Regions from separate parts of the Lysinibacillus sp. EB106-09-02-XG168 genome, predicted to be linked through region 4. Evidence: riboswitches for the same ligand, from Rfam matches in the RefSeq annotation. Region 4 holds a riboswitch; each other region holds the start of a gene.
What was found. Region 4 has a riboswitch for cobalamin ahead of AC3WSO_RS21835 (FecCD family ABC transporter permease). Riboswitches for the same ligand answer to the same signal wherever they lie in the genome.
Positions count from the first base shown of each region.

Region 1: linked by a shared signal. The riboswitch ahead of AC3WSO_RS03655 (ABC transporter substrate-binding protein) and the one ahead of AC3WSO_RS21835 (FecCD family ABC transporter permease) in region 4 are both predicted to bind cobalamin.
Region 2: linked by a shared signal. The riboswitch ahead of nikA (nickel ABC transporter substrate-binding protein) and the one ahead of AC3WSO_RS21835 (FecCD family ABC transporter permease) in region 4 are both predicted to bind cobalamin.
Region 3: linked by a shared signal. The riboswitch ahead of AC3WSO_RS11655 (hypothetical protein) and the one ahead of AC3WSO_RS21835 (FecCD family ABC transporter permease) in region 4 are both predicted to bind cobalamin.

Region 1 is NZ_JBYTDN010000003.1:542,312-545,703, reverse strand. It holds gene AC3WSO_RS03660 (FecCD family ABC transporter permease) at 1-752, opposite strand, end outside; gene AC3WSO_RS03655 (ABC transporter substrate-binding protein) at 749-1,714, opposite strand; cobalamin riboswitch at 2,005-2,187, opposite strand; gene AC3WSO_RS03650 (acyl-CoA dehydrogenase family protein) at 2,352-3,392, opposite strand, start outside.
Region 2 is NZ_JBYTDN010000003.1:1,785,207-1,788,598, reverse strand. It holds gene nikA (nickel ABC transporter substrate-binding protein) at 1-1,185, opposite strand, end outside; cobalamin riboswitch at 1,387-1,580, opposite strand; gene AC3WSO_RS09425 (DUF1572 family protein) at 1,724-2,260, opposite strand; gene AC3WSO_RS09420 (SCO family protein) at 2,422-3,030, opposite strand; gene AC3WSO_RS09415 (YvrJ family protein) at 3,135-3,257, opposite strand; gene AC3WSO_RS09410 (DUF2922 domain-containing protein) at 3,345-3,392, opposite strand, start outside.
Region 3 is NZ_JBYTDN010000003.1:2,197,896-2,201,287, reverse strand. It holds gene AC3WSO_RS11660 (GTP-binding protein) at 1-628, shown strand, start outside; gene AC3WSO_RS11655 (hypothetical protein) at 926-1,690, opposite strand; cobalamin riboswitch at 1,939-2,122, opposite strand; gene AC3WSO_RS11650 (hypothetical protein) at 2,273-2,659, opposite strand; gene AC3WSO_RS11645 (hypothetical protein) at 2,739-2,957, opposite strand; gene AC3WSO_RS11640 (hypothetical protein) at 3,311-3,392, shown strand, end outside.
Region 4 is NZ_JBYTDN010000003.1:4,312,146-4,315,537, reverse strand. It holds gene AC3WSO_RS21845 (NADPH-dependent FMN reductase) at 1-24, shown strand, start outside; gene AC3WSO_RS21840 (biotin transporter BioY) at 324-920, opposite strand; cobalamin riboswitch at 1,087-1,278, shown strand; gene AC3WSO_RS21835 (FecCD family ABC transporter permease) at 1,538-2,584, shown strand; gene AC3WSO_RS21830 (heme ABC transporter ATP-binding protein) at 2,591-3,376, shown strand.

The DNA of each region.
Region 1 (3,392 bases), 3.8 Mb from region 4:
GAAACAGCTACCGCTGCTCCTGTCAACATGGATCCACCTACTAAAATAATATATTTACTACGCTTAACATTGACACCTAAATGCTTCGCACGTTCTTCACCATATAACAGAACATTTAACTCACGTCTTTGTGTCCAAAGCATAATAGAGCCAATAATGACAAACGGAATGATCATCTGAACGTAAGGCCAACCACGCATCGACACTGAACCGAGCAACCATCCGATTACTTGGCGTAGCTCCTCACCAGATAATGCTATCATTAATGAAATCAAGGAACCTAAAAATGAACTAAATATTACCCCTGTTAAAATAAGAGTTTCCATTTTTAGTGAACGGTCTACTATTCTAGCAAAGCCCATAACAGCAAACATTGTTAATATGGCCCCTATCATACTAAAGACTGGCAATGTAAAATGACCGATTACAGGTATTGAGACACTAAAGAAAATCGTCATCACCGCGCCCACCGATGCACCTGAGGAAACACCTAACGTATAAGGATCAGCCAAAGGATTTTTTAATAGGCCTTGAAAAGCTGCCCCTGCAATAGCAAGTGATGCCCCTACAAGCCCTGCTAGCATCACTCGAGGTAAACGAATCTTCCATAAAATATTGGCAGCTGTTTCATCGGCCGCCTTATTCCACAATACTTCTAATGGAGTATGAACTGAGCCTATCGATACACCACACCAGATGCTAATGATTAAAAGTGTAATTGCTGTTACATAGGCTACAATTGTTTTACTCATTTAAATGCCTCTGGGTAAACAGCCTTTGCTATTTCCTCAAAACCATCAGCTAATCGTGGACCTTGACGACTTGTCGTACTTTCATCCACTTGTACAATAGCTTTATTTTTTACGGCAGTTATTGTCTCAAAGCCTGGACGTTGTGGAATTTTCGTTAAAATATTCGGTACATAATTATATGCCACAACAATGACATCTGGATTTTTCGCAATAATTTGTTCAGCTTCAATTGGATACCAGTCATTTACATCTGCTGCCACATTTTCGGCATGAATCATTTCTAGCATTTCATTCATAAATGTACCTCTACCAGCTGTATAAATCTGTGGCTCATCAGACGATTCTACAAAAACTTTCTTTGGCTCAACACCCTTAAGTTTTGTTTCAATTTCTTCAACTTTAGCCTTCATATTTGCGACTATTTTTTTAGCCTCTTCTAGTTTTCCCGTTGCACGACCAAGCTGTTCAATCGTCGTGTAAGTCTCATTAAAGTTTTTGGCATCCGCTACAACAAATACTTTCACACCTGCAGCCTCAAGCTGTTCAATTGCTCCTTTTAAATTCCCCATACCCGATGCATGAGCAAAAACGATATCTGGCGTTAACGCAATAATTTGTTCAATATTAAAATCTATACCGCCAACCTTATCTCTTTTAGTAGCCTCTGCTGGATAATCGTCATTATCTGATACACCCACTATTTCATCATTTAAGCCAAGACCAAATAAAATTTCAGTGTTACTTGGAATGAGAGAAACTATTTTTTCAGGAGGTGCTTCTAGCGTAATATCTTTGCCAATAGCATCCGTTATCGTCATTGGAAATATTGCTTGATCTACTTTAGCTGTCTCTTGCTGCTCAGCAGATGACGGCTTGTCATTTGTCGTCTCTTTTGTGTTGCATGCTGCAAGCAAGCCAACAGCTAAAAATGCTGATAATCCTATTTTCCAAAATTTCTTCATGTGAATCCCCCTTAGTCTATCTGTGCATAAAGTATTTAACGACTTGTTTTTCTGATTGATCGATACATTTTAGGTTTTTATCGTTTAAGGTAGTGCAGGTGTCGCTCAACGTTGGGTTTATCTTTCAATGTTGTGTGGTTATTGCCCAACTTTGTGGGGTTATCGCCCACTTTTCCAAATTTATCGATATTCAGCTTACAAAACAAATACCCCTCATCATAAAAAAATGAGGGGGTCAAATTTGCACAATATACATATACAAAATCCACCATCCTATCCTCGTAGGCTACAACGTGTTTTCTATAAAGGCAGGTCTCCTGGCTCGTGCTTCATACGCTTTTTCAAGCCTTCCCGAAATTTTCAGTGGCGCAGATTGAAAAAACTCACACATACAGTGGCGGGACCGCATCGGAATTACACCGATTTCCCTTTTCACTTTACTTAAGTAAAGAACCTTTATAATATTCAGTTGATTGTATTATACATGAAAATTAAAGAAGTCGCCTCCATTCGAGACGACTCTTCATCAAATCAATTAGCTCGGCATAATTGCCGCGGTCGCACAGATAAATCGTCACAGGACGTGGCGTTCTTAGACTGGGTTCCTCTATTTTGTCTGGACACCCGCTGAAAAAAGTTAAACTATATCTGAAAAATACTGTACCGTTTTCATCGGTGCACCCATTTCTCGTAATGCCCATGTGTTCTCTAAATAAATATCTGCTAACTTCTCATATTTGCCGCCGAATCTTTGTGCCCATTCAACTGCTACAACACTTTCATATAAATGTGCCATCTGCTCTGCGACCTTTTTTGCCTCAAATGTTTTTGTTGCATCATCTAAACGGCTAAATGTTTGCAAAGTTGAATCTAGTTTTGCTAATTGCCCTACTACAATTTCAACTAATGGACTATCAGTTAGTTTTTCTAGACGTTCCTCCATAACACGAACAAACATTTCGTGCACATGAAACTTATCAACTAAGCGAATGAGCTCTAAAGCTAAAATATTCGCAGTCCCCTCCCACACGGTAAGGACCTGTGCATCTCTTAATAACCGTGGTGTAACAAAATCTTCAATATAGCCGTTTCCGCCATGTAATTCAATGGCTTCACTCGCATAATGTACAGCTTGCTCCGCCGTTTCTTTTTTCATGATTGCAATATACAAGCGGTTCAAAATGATGTCCTCTTTATTCCCCTGTCCACTAGTTACTTTATCGTACAGCTGAATAAGATCAAAAACCGTAGCAACTTCTACATGTAGCTTGGCAGCGAATTTCCCTAGTGTATCCTGAATCATAGGATATTGCGTTAAAGGTTTACCAAATGCATGGCGATTTGTCACATAGTGCTTCGCCTCTAAATAGCCGCGGCGCATAATGCCGATAGAAGCAACTGCATTGCAAATTCTTGATAAATTTAGCGCCTCCAACATATAGTAAATCCCTTTATTCGGATCACCAACAACATATGCTAGTGCCCCATCAAATTCCACCTCACCAGAAGGCACTGCTCTAACACCAAGTTTATCCTTTAAACGCCGAACGCGCAGGTTATTAACTGTGCCATCATCATTTCTCCATGGAACTGCAAACAATGTTAAACCCTTTGAGCCTGCCCGAGCCCCTTCCATACGTGCCAATACCATAGTTACTCCACACATTCCTGCGTTTGA
Region 2 (3,392 bases), 2.5 Mb from region 4:
TTGCATTAATTCTGCCATTGGTTTTTGGATAGCATCTGTTGCAATGTAGATTAAATCTAATTGAAGAGGCTGCCCATTTTTAGAACGGATTTTATCACCATTTTTTAATGTCCAACCTGCTTCATCTAATAGCTGCTCGGCTTTTTTTGGATTAAATAGTATTGGTTTTAACTCAATATCTGCGTATGGAATAGCACCCCAAAACAGTTTATTGGCAACTTTTTCTGTACCATGGGTAATACTTTCAACCATTTGTTCTTTATTAACTGCGTATTGAATAGCCTGGCGTACTTTTAATTCTGCTAAAGGACCAGATTGTGTATTAAAAAGTAATGCTCGTGTAGATAAAGGTTCAGATACAGCCGTTTTGTATTGATCACTGTCTTTTAAGAAAGTGTAGTTATCTAAGCTAATAATGCCTCGACCATAAATTATGTCTAATTCTTCATTTTCAAATGCCAGTGAAATAGATTCTGAATCAGGAATAATTTTCACTTTTACTTTGTCAACTAGTGGCTTTTCACCCCAATAATGTTCGTTGCGGCTAAAAATTGCATATTGATCTTTTTTATATTCGGTTAATACCCATGGACCTGTTCCAACCGGAGCATTAATACCTTTATTAGTTGTATCTCCTTCAGGGAATCCGTTATCCCCTAAAAAGCGAAATGGTCGCACAAAAGCCAGTTCATTTAATACAGGGTAATAGGGCGCATCTAATTGTAGACGAATTGTATAGTCGTCTTCTTTCACAACATCTACAATATGATTCACCATCCCCATCCAAGAGTGTGTATCACGATCTGCTAAAACCGCATTAAAATTACGAATAACATTATCTGCATTAAATGCTGTCCCATCAGAGTATTTTACATCTTGTCTAAGATGAAATAGATAAGCTGTTTTATCATCAGAAATTTCCCAGCTCTTCGCTAATTTCGGCGATATTGTCCCGTCATCGTTATATTCTACCAATGATTCATATACCATTGCTTGCGCAGTCATTTGGTTTGGTAAATAGGTGTGCGGATTTAAAGGCCCTATATCTAGCGGCCAGCCAACTGTTATCACCTTTCCTTCGTTAGAAGTTTTACTTCCATTACTTTCACCCGAGCTTGAACAGCCTGCTACAATGGTTAACATCAGTATGAGAATGAAAGGTAATATTTTTTTAAAAAATATCATTATGATTGCTCCTGTCTATTCTTGGGTGATAGAAAATTGATATATGTATGTTTCTCCACCATAATACTAACTTGAAACTCAAAGTAATCTCATGACTATGATTAGAAAAATGCAAAAAAAAATCCTTATTCCACGTGAATAGGGATAGAAAAACTCATTATTAAAAGCCTTCCATCCATCTCCCTATCTTTCGTAGATCTACAATGAATCTTACTACAAGCAGGCATTCTGGCTTATGAATCTTCATTTTGCTTCACCTTCCCAAGTACTTACTCAGTGGTATTAGAAACAAAACTCCTCATTTACAGCTGCGGGACAGCATGGGATTTACACCCATTTTCCTTTAAATTAAGCGAAAAAGTTTTTTCACTCAAACTTGTAATGATACATATTAAATTAGTATTAAACATAACACGCTGCAAAGACACACGTCAATTTTATTTTCTGAATATAATATAGTTTTGAGATTTTTCAACATAGATATTTATGTTTATTCCACAAAAAAAAGCCACCACATACTAGTGCGATGGCTACACTTCTATCGTTGATGTTTTTTTAACATTGATTCTGTAAAAAACTGAGATTGTCCCTTTGGAATACTTATTGTTTGCCACTGAGAACCCTTTACTTGCTTAGCGATGTAAACGATTTGACCGACATGTTGTGAATAATGGGCCATTTGTCTTTCAATCGCATCTATCACGGAATGCTGCTCTCCCCTTATCGTTACAAACCCATTTAAATCAGCTTCAGATAATCCTTGTAAAGCATCTAAAAATACTTGCCAGCCCTTTTCCCATACTGTCATAACCTCTTCTTTTGTCTGAAGGCTATCCGTAAATTCATCATCACGATTTCTCGTTGCTTTCTCACCATCTGTCGTTAGAAAGTCAGTCCATCTCGATATCATATTACCACTAATATGTTTTACAATCACTGCGATACTGTTTGAATCTTCATTATACGCCCAGTGCAATTGGGCCTCTTCTAATTGGTCGAGTGTTTTATCGCCTAGCTCTTTGACACTTCTAAATCTTGTTTTGACAACATTTAAATACATTCGCGCTAGCGTCATTGTTGACCCCCCTGTCCCTTTTCAACTATTTTAATAATATTCTGTATCAGACAAAATCTTTCCCCTCCTTCTACACTATAACAAGGCTACAGGTATAAAAGATTAAATTTAAACCAAAAAAAACCGTCTCTTCATTAATTGAGACGGTTTCCTTCGAGCCATTATAAATTTTCATCAATATATGTTTCTATATCTGATACAATCGTGTCAATAGGGACATCCTCTGGATTCTCTGCATACCCCGAATACATTTTTACGATTACGCCATCTTTATCAACTAAGAAAAATTGATTCCCATGGACGACTTGGTCGCTGTTAGGATCATTTCTGACGATTATTTTTGTTGATTTTACAGCGAACTGCTCGATATATTTTTGTGAATAACCAGTAAGTAGATTCCATTTTGATTGATCTGGAACATTATATTTTTTCAAATAATCAGCTAATACTTCTGGTTTATCAACGTCAGGATCAACTGAAAACGCAACAATATTATAATCTTCCACACCTTTTTTCTTCAGCTTCTCTTGAACTTGCGTCATATTAAAAGACATTGGTGGACAAATTGAAGTACAATTCGTGAAAATATACATACCTATCCACGGTTTTCCTTTTAAACTTTCTAATGAAACTTTTTCTCCGCGTTGATTGACATGTTCAAAATCTGGTAATTCTAAACTATAATCTGCTTTAAACTTTGAATTTCCACACGCACTCAGTACAGTTGCTACTGCAAAAAGTAAAACAAGCCCAATTATTTTATTTCTCATCTTTAACACGCTCCCCACTTACACTATCCTCATCCTATCGTACGATGTAACTATTGACAAGGACACTCAAGTGACAGCTTTCGTACATCTTTGTGAAATCGATTTCACTTTAAGGAAACAAGCGCATCATGAATGGCATCTAATTTCACTTCTACTCGGTGCAGTAAATAAAACGACACTAAAATAGGAAAACCGATATCCGATATCATGTTTAACCATTGTTCCATGTTAGTCCCTCCTTCGCAGCTAGATGAATAAGACTACTATTGCTGAAAATGGTCCTTGCAGTACATGCTGCAAAGACCATTTCTTAGTTATTCGATTTCTAAATCAATTTCTGTTACTTGACGATCAACGATGCG
Region 3 (3,392 bases), 2.1 Mb from region 4:
TGGCACGGGCAATACATTTGTCAATGCATGCCACGCGGATGATTTAACAGTTGGGCATCAACGACTCATTGAAAAACATTTATTCGAGCGCGATCATCATGGGCTGTTAACTGGTTTTCCAATAACAGATATTCGCTTCACACTCTTAACGGGACGCGCACATAATAAGCATACTGAAGGTGGCGATTTCCGTGAAGCAACATTCCGTGCATTACGGCAAGGGCTCGAACAAGCAGAAAATGTATTACTAGAGCCATACTACCGCTTTAAACTTAAAGCTTCTAGTGATTTCATCGGCCGCATGATGACCGACATTCAGCAAGCTGCGGGTACATTTGACGCACCAATCATAACTGAACATGATGCGATTGTAACCGGCCGGGCCCCTGTCTCAACATTTATGAGCTACAGTACTACCTTTGCCGCCTACACCAATGGGAAGGGCGTAATTTCCCTACAATTTGATGGCTACGATATATGTCACAATACAGAAGAAATTATCGCTCAAATCTGCTACGATAAGAACGCCGATCCCGACTATACATCCTCTAGTATTTTTTGCGCAAAAGGCAAGGGCTACTCCGTTCCATGGCACGAAGCACAAGCAGCAATGCATTGTATTGACTAAATTCATAAAAACAGGACATGATTTGTTAGATCCATGTCCTGTTTTCTTATGTTTCGTGGAGAGTTACTATGCTTTTTGGGTTATCTTGCTTCGCGTGGGTATTCCCTTTCCTTTCGCGGGTATTCGACCTGCTTCCGCAGGTATTCCCCTTCCTTTCGCGGGTATTTGCCTTCTCTCCGCGGGTAATCTTGCTTCGCGCGGGTATCTACCTATACGGACAACTCCATTCTATTAACTTGCAAGGAATATATCTTTCTCCTAAAGGCATTGAAATTCATCCCGCACATATTTAATTTACTAAGCTTGTATCGTTTTCTGACCCTGTCTATAAATAGGATATGAAGATTCCACCACAACGTAGCTATGGGAATGTGAAAAATCCATTAAAACCTTGCCAGGTCGACTTTTCAAAAGTTGTAAATTATCAATCAGTTCAAGCAATAGTTCATGACCATTTCCACGTGGGTGCCAATTTAAATGATGATCATTTAGTTCCTTCACAGCTTTTAGAAATTGAAGATACTCTCGCTCTATAAAATTGATCAGTTGTTTATTTTTATAAACTACTCGTGATAAATCTTCTAAATATACCTCATAAAAGCGCATCACTATCGAGCACAATAAATCATTGACCCGAGCAGCACTTAGTATTGGCTTAGGTGCTTGGGAAAGTCGCTCTAAATTTGGTTTTGCACGAGTCGAATCGATACGTGTAATTAAATGATAATGTTCGCCATTCACATCGTACACAATTGGATTTGTCGGCATATACATCATAAAATCATTTGTTTTTGTTTTAAGTTGGTCCGTAATATTCGCTTTTGCAAAAAGGTGGCCATTAAAACTTTCATTTTGAATCCAAATAATATCTTTGTTATATAAAATTTGTTCAAACAATCGTTCATTACTAATAAGATTGCTAGCTAATAATTGATCGACAAGGGATTCTACAACCATTCTTGTTGTAGCTTTCTTGGCAAGTTCAGTGCGTGGCTGCTTACAAATTTTCATTTCTACATATTGCGATTCCTGTGCTGTACTTACATGAATATTCGTCATCATTGCATCCTCTTTTCGTACATATTTTTCAAAACGGAAGTCTTCTTATACATAAAAAAAGGATTTCCTAAAACTAGAGGAAATCCTTCATTCTATCGTTTTCATTCATCACTTAATGTCAAATTATACCCAAGCATAAAAGAATCGCCTTGAAAGCGATTACCTTCTTTTATTTTGGGCATTTGACGTACGGTGACGAACAGAGCATTCTGTTTTGTCAACATGCCACCTCCTATTCCTCGTAGGGTTATGGTGTGTACTCATAATAGGCAGGTATCCTGACTCATGATCATCGCTACTTTTCCCCTTCCCGTCGCTAAACAGTGGTATACGAAAAGTCGCTCACATTTACAGTTGCGGGACAGTGTCGGATTTGCACCGACTTCCCTTTTAAGTAAATTGCACGCAATTTACACCTATTACTCCACGCTATTCAGTTGTAAAATTAGCCGTTTTAAAGATGTCGGAAACTGTAGAGTAAATATTCCTAACTGACTATCAAACTAAATTGTAATGTGTAGTTTACCTACTGTCAAGAAATTGAAAAACTGCAAATAAAAAAAGAGGGTGTTACCCCTCTAAATATTATAAAGAATCCTTATTCTTTTTATAATATTGATACATCATATCAACAAGTAGGTTCTGTAAATTTTCTCTGTTCTCTTCTACTTCCTTTATTTCTTCTTCTGTCGTAGCCACATTGTAAATAATTTCACCACGACTTACCCCATTTCTAGCTTTAATGTCGCCAACCTGATATATCTTTTTACTCACCACTGGCATTTCCACTAATCGAATGAAACTTTTAACGGTACGACCTGTTTCATTTTTAATCTCTCTCGCTAAGCTTTTAGCAACCATATTTAGTTTAGTTGAATTATCATATTGGTTAGGCGACTTATATTCAGCAGTATTAACTTCGCTTTTTTCTTCGTAAGTATAATCACATTTCCAATACGCCTTATCCTCCATTGCTATCACCTCTTACAACATTATTCGAGGTAAGACGGATATTACCTTTTAATATGTTCAAATAAATACAAAGTTCTTATTAGATTTTCCCCTGTCTTTTTAACATTTCATAAAATAATCTAGCAGCCTTGTCTATATTTAATTCTCCAATTCTAAAGTATGTGTAACCATCATTTTCAACTTTAACTACTTTTGAATTAGGAGGTGCAAATTTTAACGATGCTTCAATAAATTTCTTTTCAGAGTCAGTTAACTCAGCTTTATCGATTTCTGTTTCACGATAATTTTTATTTCTCATTAACATCCCTCATTCACTAAGTCTATGTTAATAAAGTTAAAGCAGTTTTTGCTAACCTTTTAACGTTTAACTCACCACATGTATAATAGATTGTCCCATCATCCATTTTGACTTTTCTCATGACTTGATTTCTTTTTATAGCCTCCTTCTCTAAAATATCTAATATTTTTTCGTTCGTTCATTCATCCATCCTTTCTTTATAGTTTTAAAAGTATCTAATCTATACTTATTTTCTTATGAATAAATTAAGTAAAAAACGAAAGAATAATTACCATTTTATGTATTATTTGTTTTTTATATGTACTTTTAAATCTAAGTTTCCTAAAATGGTAATATAGAGGGGGAATTTTTAAATGAAGAAATTATTTTACGTTGGAGCATTATCAACACTATTATTAACTGCATGTGGAGAAGAAGAGAAAGCTGCTCCTAAAG
Region 4 (3,392 bases):
AACTGGATGAAAAAATACGTTTAAAAATAAAAAACTGGGATCAGCACCAAAACGTGTGGTTGATTTCGTTCCGACTGGGTGCTTTGCCGCTGCCGCTTCGCTTTCGCGCAGTTAAAACATTTGCCGCTGCCGCTTCGCTTTCGCGCAGTTAAAACATGCCTTCGTTCCACTATTGCAGATCCCCGAGGAGTCGCCCAGTCTCCACTACAATCAACTATTTGCATAGTATACGTTTTAACAAAAGTCATCCACAACTTTTGGTGATGAACCAAAAACTGTCCAATTAAGTACGCTATATACTTTTGGACAGTTTTTTTATCTCTTTATTTAATTGGGATTATTTTTAAAACTTTTTGAAGACGGTATGCAAAAATACCCGCGAATATAGCTAAAATAATATCCTTTGGCAAAGGGGGCATCATCCAAAGCCATGCTATTTTATAATTGAAAGCATCAGGCGCACTAGCCCATAGCTTATAGGCAAAATACATCCAATTTGTCCCTAGTAAATAATTAATTGCAGTTGCAACTAATGCAGCAACTACATAGCTTTTCTTCGTTCCACTGCGCTCTACAATAAGCCCTGCGACAAATGCAGCTAATATAAAAGTGACAATGAAACCAAATGTAGGACTTAAAATTTGTCCAAAGCCTCCGCTGAATCGTGCAAATACAGGTGCGCCTGCTAAACCGATGCACATATAAACAGTACAAGCGAGAGCCCCTTTTCTACTACCGAGAATAAGTCCCGCTAAAATAGCAAAAAATGTTTGCAATGTGATCGGTACTCCGCCAACAACCATGAAAGGTACAATGGACGTAATATTAGCTCCTATCATCATTAATGTTGAAAATAGTCCAATGTATGCAATATCTACTGTTCTTAATTTTTGATGTGTATGTTCCGCAACGGTTGTCATTATTTCACCCCTAAAAAGTAAAGTTGATAATAATAGTGTAAAAAAATAAAGTTTTTGTGTCAACTTGATTATTTCTTTTAGTTAACGTAAAGGTGTTTCGTGACTTGATAAATGATTGATAGTATAGACTAACTATTGAAATATATGATAGAATTGTCATAATTTTAAATCATTCGATACTAATGGTGTGACATCTTGTACAATGTGTCACTTAAAAGGGAAATCGGTGCAAATCCGACGCTGTCCCGCAACTGTAACGAGGAGTTCTATGATGATTTAGCCACTGTTTTAGAATGGGAAGGCAATCATAGGTACATTGATTCGAAGCCAGGAGACCTGCCATTTAGTTATTCCTGTAATGCCCACGAGGATGAAAGCGATTACGGACAATAGTAGGAGTAAATCTAACTTTGTTTAATCTCTTTTAGAGGTGTCCAAACACACGCTGAAAGACGCAATTATGCCAGGCATAATTGATTCTAGGGTATTTCCATGCGCATTTGCATGGAATACCCTTTTTTCTTTCATTTATCTTCGTACTGTAAATGTTAGCAAAGTATCAGCTACAGTTACGTCTAGATGAAATTAATGTTTAGTGATTAGGAGTTAATAAACAGATGAATAGAAAATTTATGTTACTTTCAATGACCCTTCTTCTAGTACTTATAATTTCAATGACTATTGCAATTATGGTTGGATCGGTTTCCGTTACACCACTTTATGTATGGAAGGTTATCCTTTCTAAAATTCCTATTATACAAAGCTCAATCGAACAAGATTGGAGTCGTTCACAGGAAATTATCATTTGGCAAATAAGGGCTCCTCGTGTATTACTCGCTGCTATCGTCGGAGCAGGCTTGGCAATTGCAGGAGCAGCTATTCAGGCACTCGTTCGTAATTCAATTGCAGAACCATATATTTTAGGGATTTCTTCTGGAGCGACGGTTGGTGCCACAGCTGTCATCATTTTAGGTGCCTTTTCATTTCTGGGCGTTTATGCTCTTTCCGTATCAGCTTTTTTAGGCTCTCTCACAGCAATGGGGTTAGTTTTTTTCTTATCACATATTGGCGGTAGAGTGTCCGTCTTTCGACTTTTACTTTCAGGGATGGCGGTGTCATTTATTTTATCTGCTATTTCAAATTTTATCTTAATGCTGTCGAAGCAAGAGGGGGGAATGAAGGCAGTCATGTTTTGGATGCTAGGAAGCCTAGCAGGTGCGAAATGGAGTATTCTTGTAATTCCGGCAGTCATTTTTTTTGTAGTATTTGCCTTGTTATGGCTCAACTATCGCAGCTTAAATTTATTACTTCTTGGAGAAGAAGCAGCAGTTACATTAGGGGTTAACTTACAACAATTTCGAATACAGCTTATTTTATTAGTATCATTATTAACGGGTGTGCTAGTTGCTGTAAGTGGCTCAATTGGATTTGTTGGTTTAATCATTCCACATATTGTACGGCTAATTGTAGGTTCAAATCATAAGTATGTCATACCGATTAGCGCATTATTAGGGGGGATCTTTTTAGTTTGGGCAGATGCACTTGCTCGAATATTAATTGCCCCTGAGGAAATGCCGATAGGAATTATCACGGCTTTTTGTGGAGGTCCATTTTTCATTTGGCTGCTACGTCGTAACAATTATTCTTTCGGTGAAGGAGATTAAAAATATATGACATTAGAAGCGAAACAAATATCATTCTCCATTTCTAATGAACGCATATTACATGAAGTAAATGTTCAAATAAAGGACAAGCAATTTGTTGGGTTGATCGGTCCTAATGGTAGTGGGAAGTCAACGCTATTAAAGAATATGTATCGTTTATTAAAACCAGAAAGTGGAACAGTGTTATTAAATGAACAAGATATTCTAAAGCAATCGAGTAAAAACATAGCTAAAAATCTAGCAGTTGTGAGTCAAGAAACACCGGTCTTATTCGATTTTACAGTGCATGATTTAGTGAGTATGGGGAGAACACCTCATAAAAAACTATTGGAGCTTGATCAAGAGCAAGATTTTCAAATCGTAAAGGATGCACTGAAGCAAACGGGTATCGCTCATTTAGAGAAACGTAGCTATAATTCTCTTTCGGGTGGCGAAAAAAAGCGTGTGATGGTTGCCCGTGCTCTTGCTCAGCAAGCACAAGTGCTTATTTTAGATGAGCCAACAAATCATCTAGATATTCAGCATCAATTGCAGCTTATGGATCTAATCCAAACCTTACAATTAACAGTTGTTGCTGCAATCCACGATTTAAACATTGCGGCTATGTATTGCGATCAAATTTATGTTTTACAGCAAGGTCGAATAGTTTGTTTTGGCACGCCAGAAGAAGTACTTACACCGGCATTATTAAAAGATGTATTTGGGGTTTATGCCGATATTCAAACACATCCACTTACAGGTAAGCCATATTTAACGTATATCCCAGAGCAATTCACGAAGGAAGTTAAATGATTGATACATATTGTTA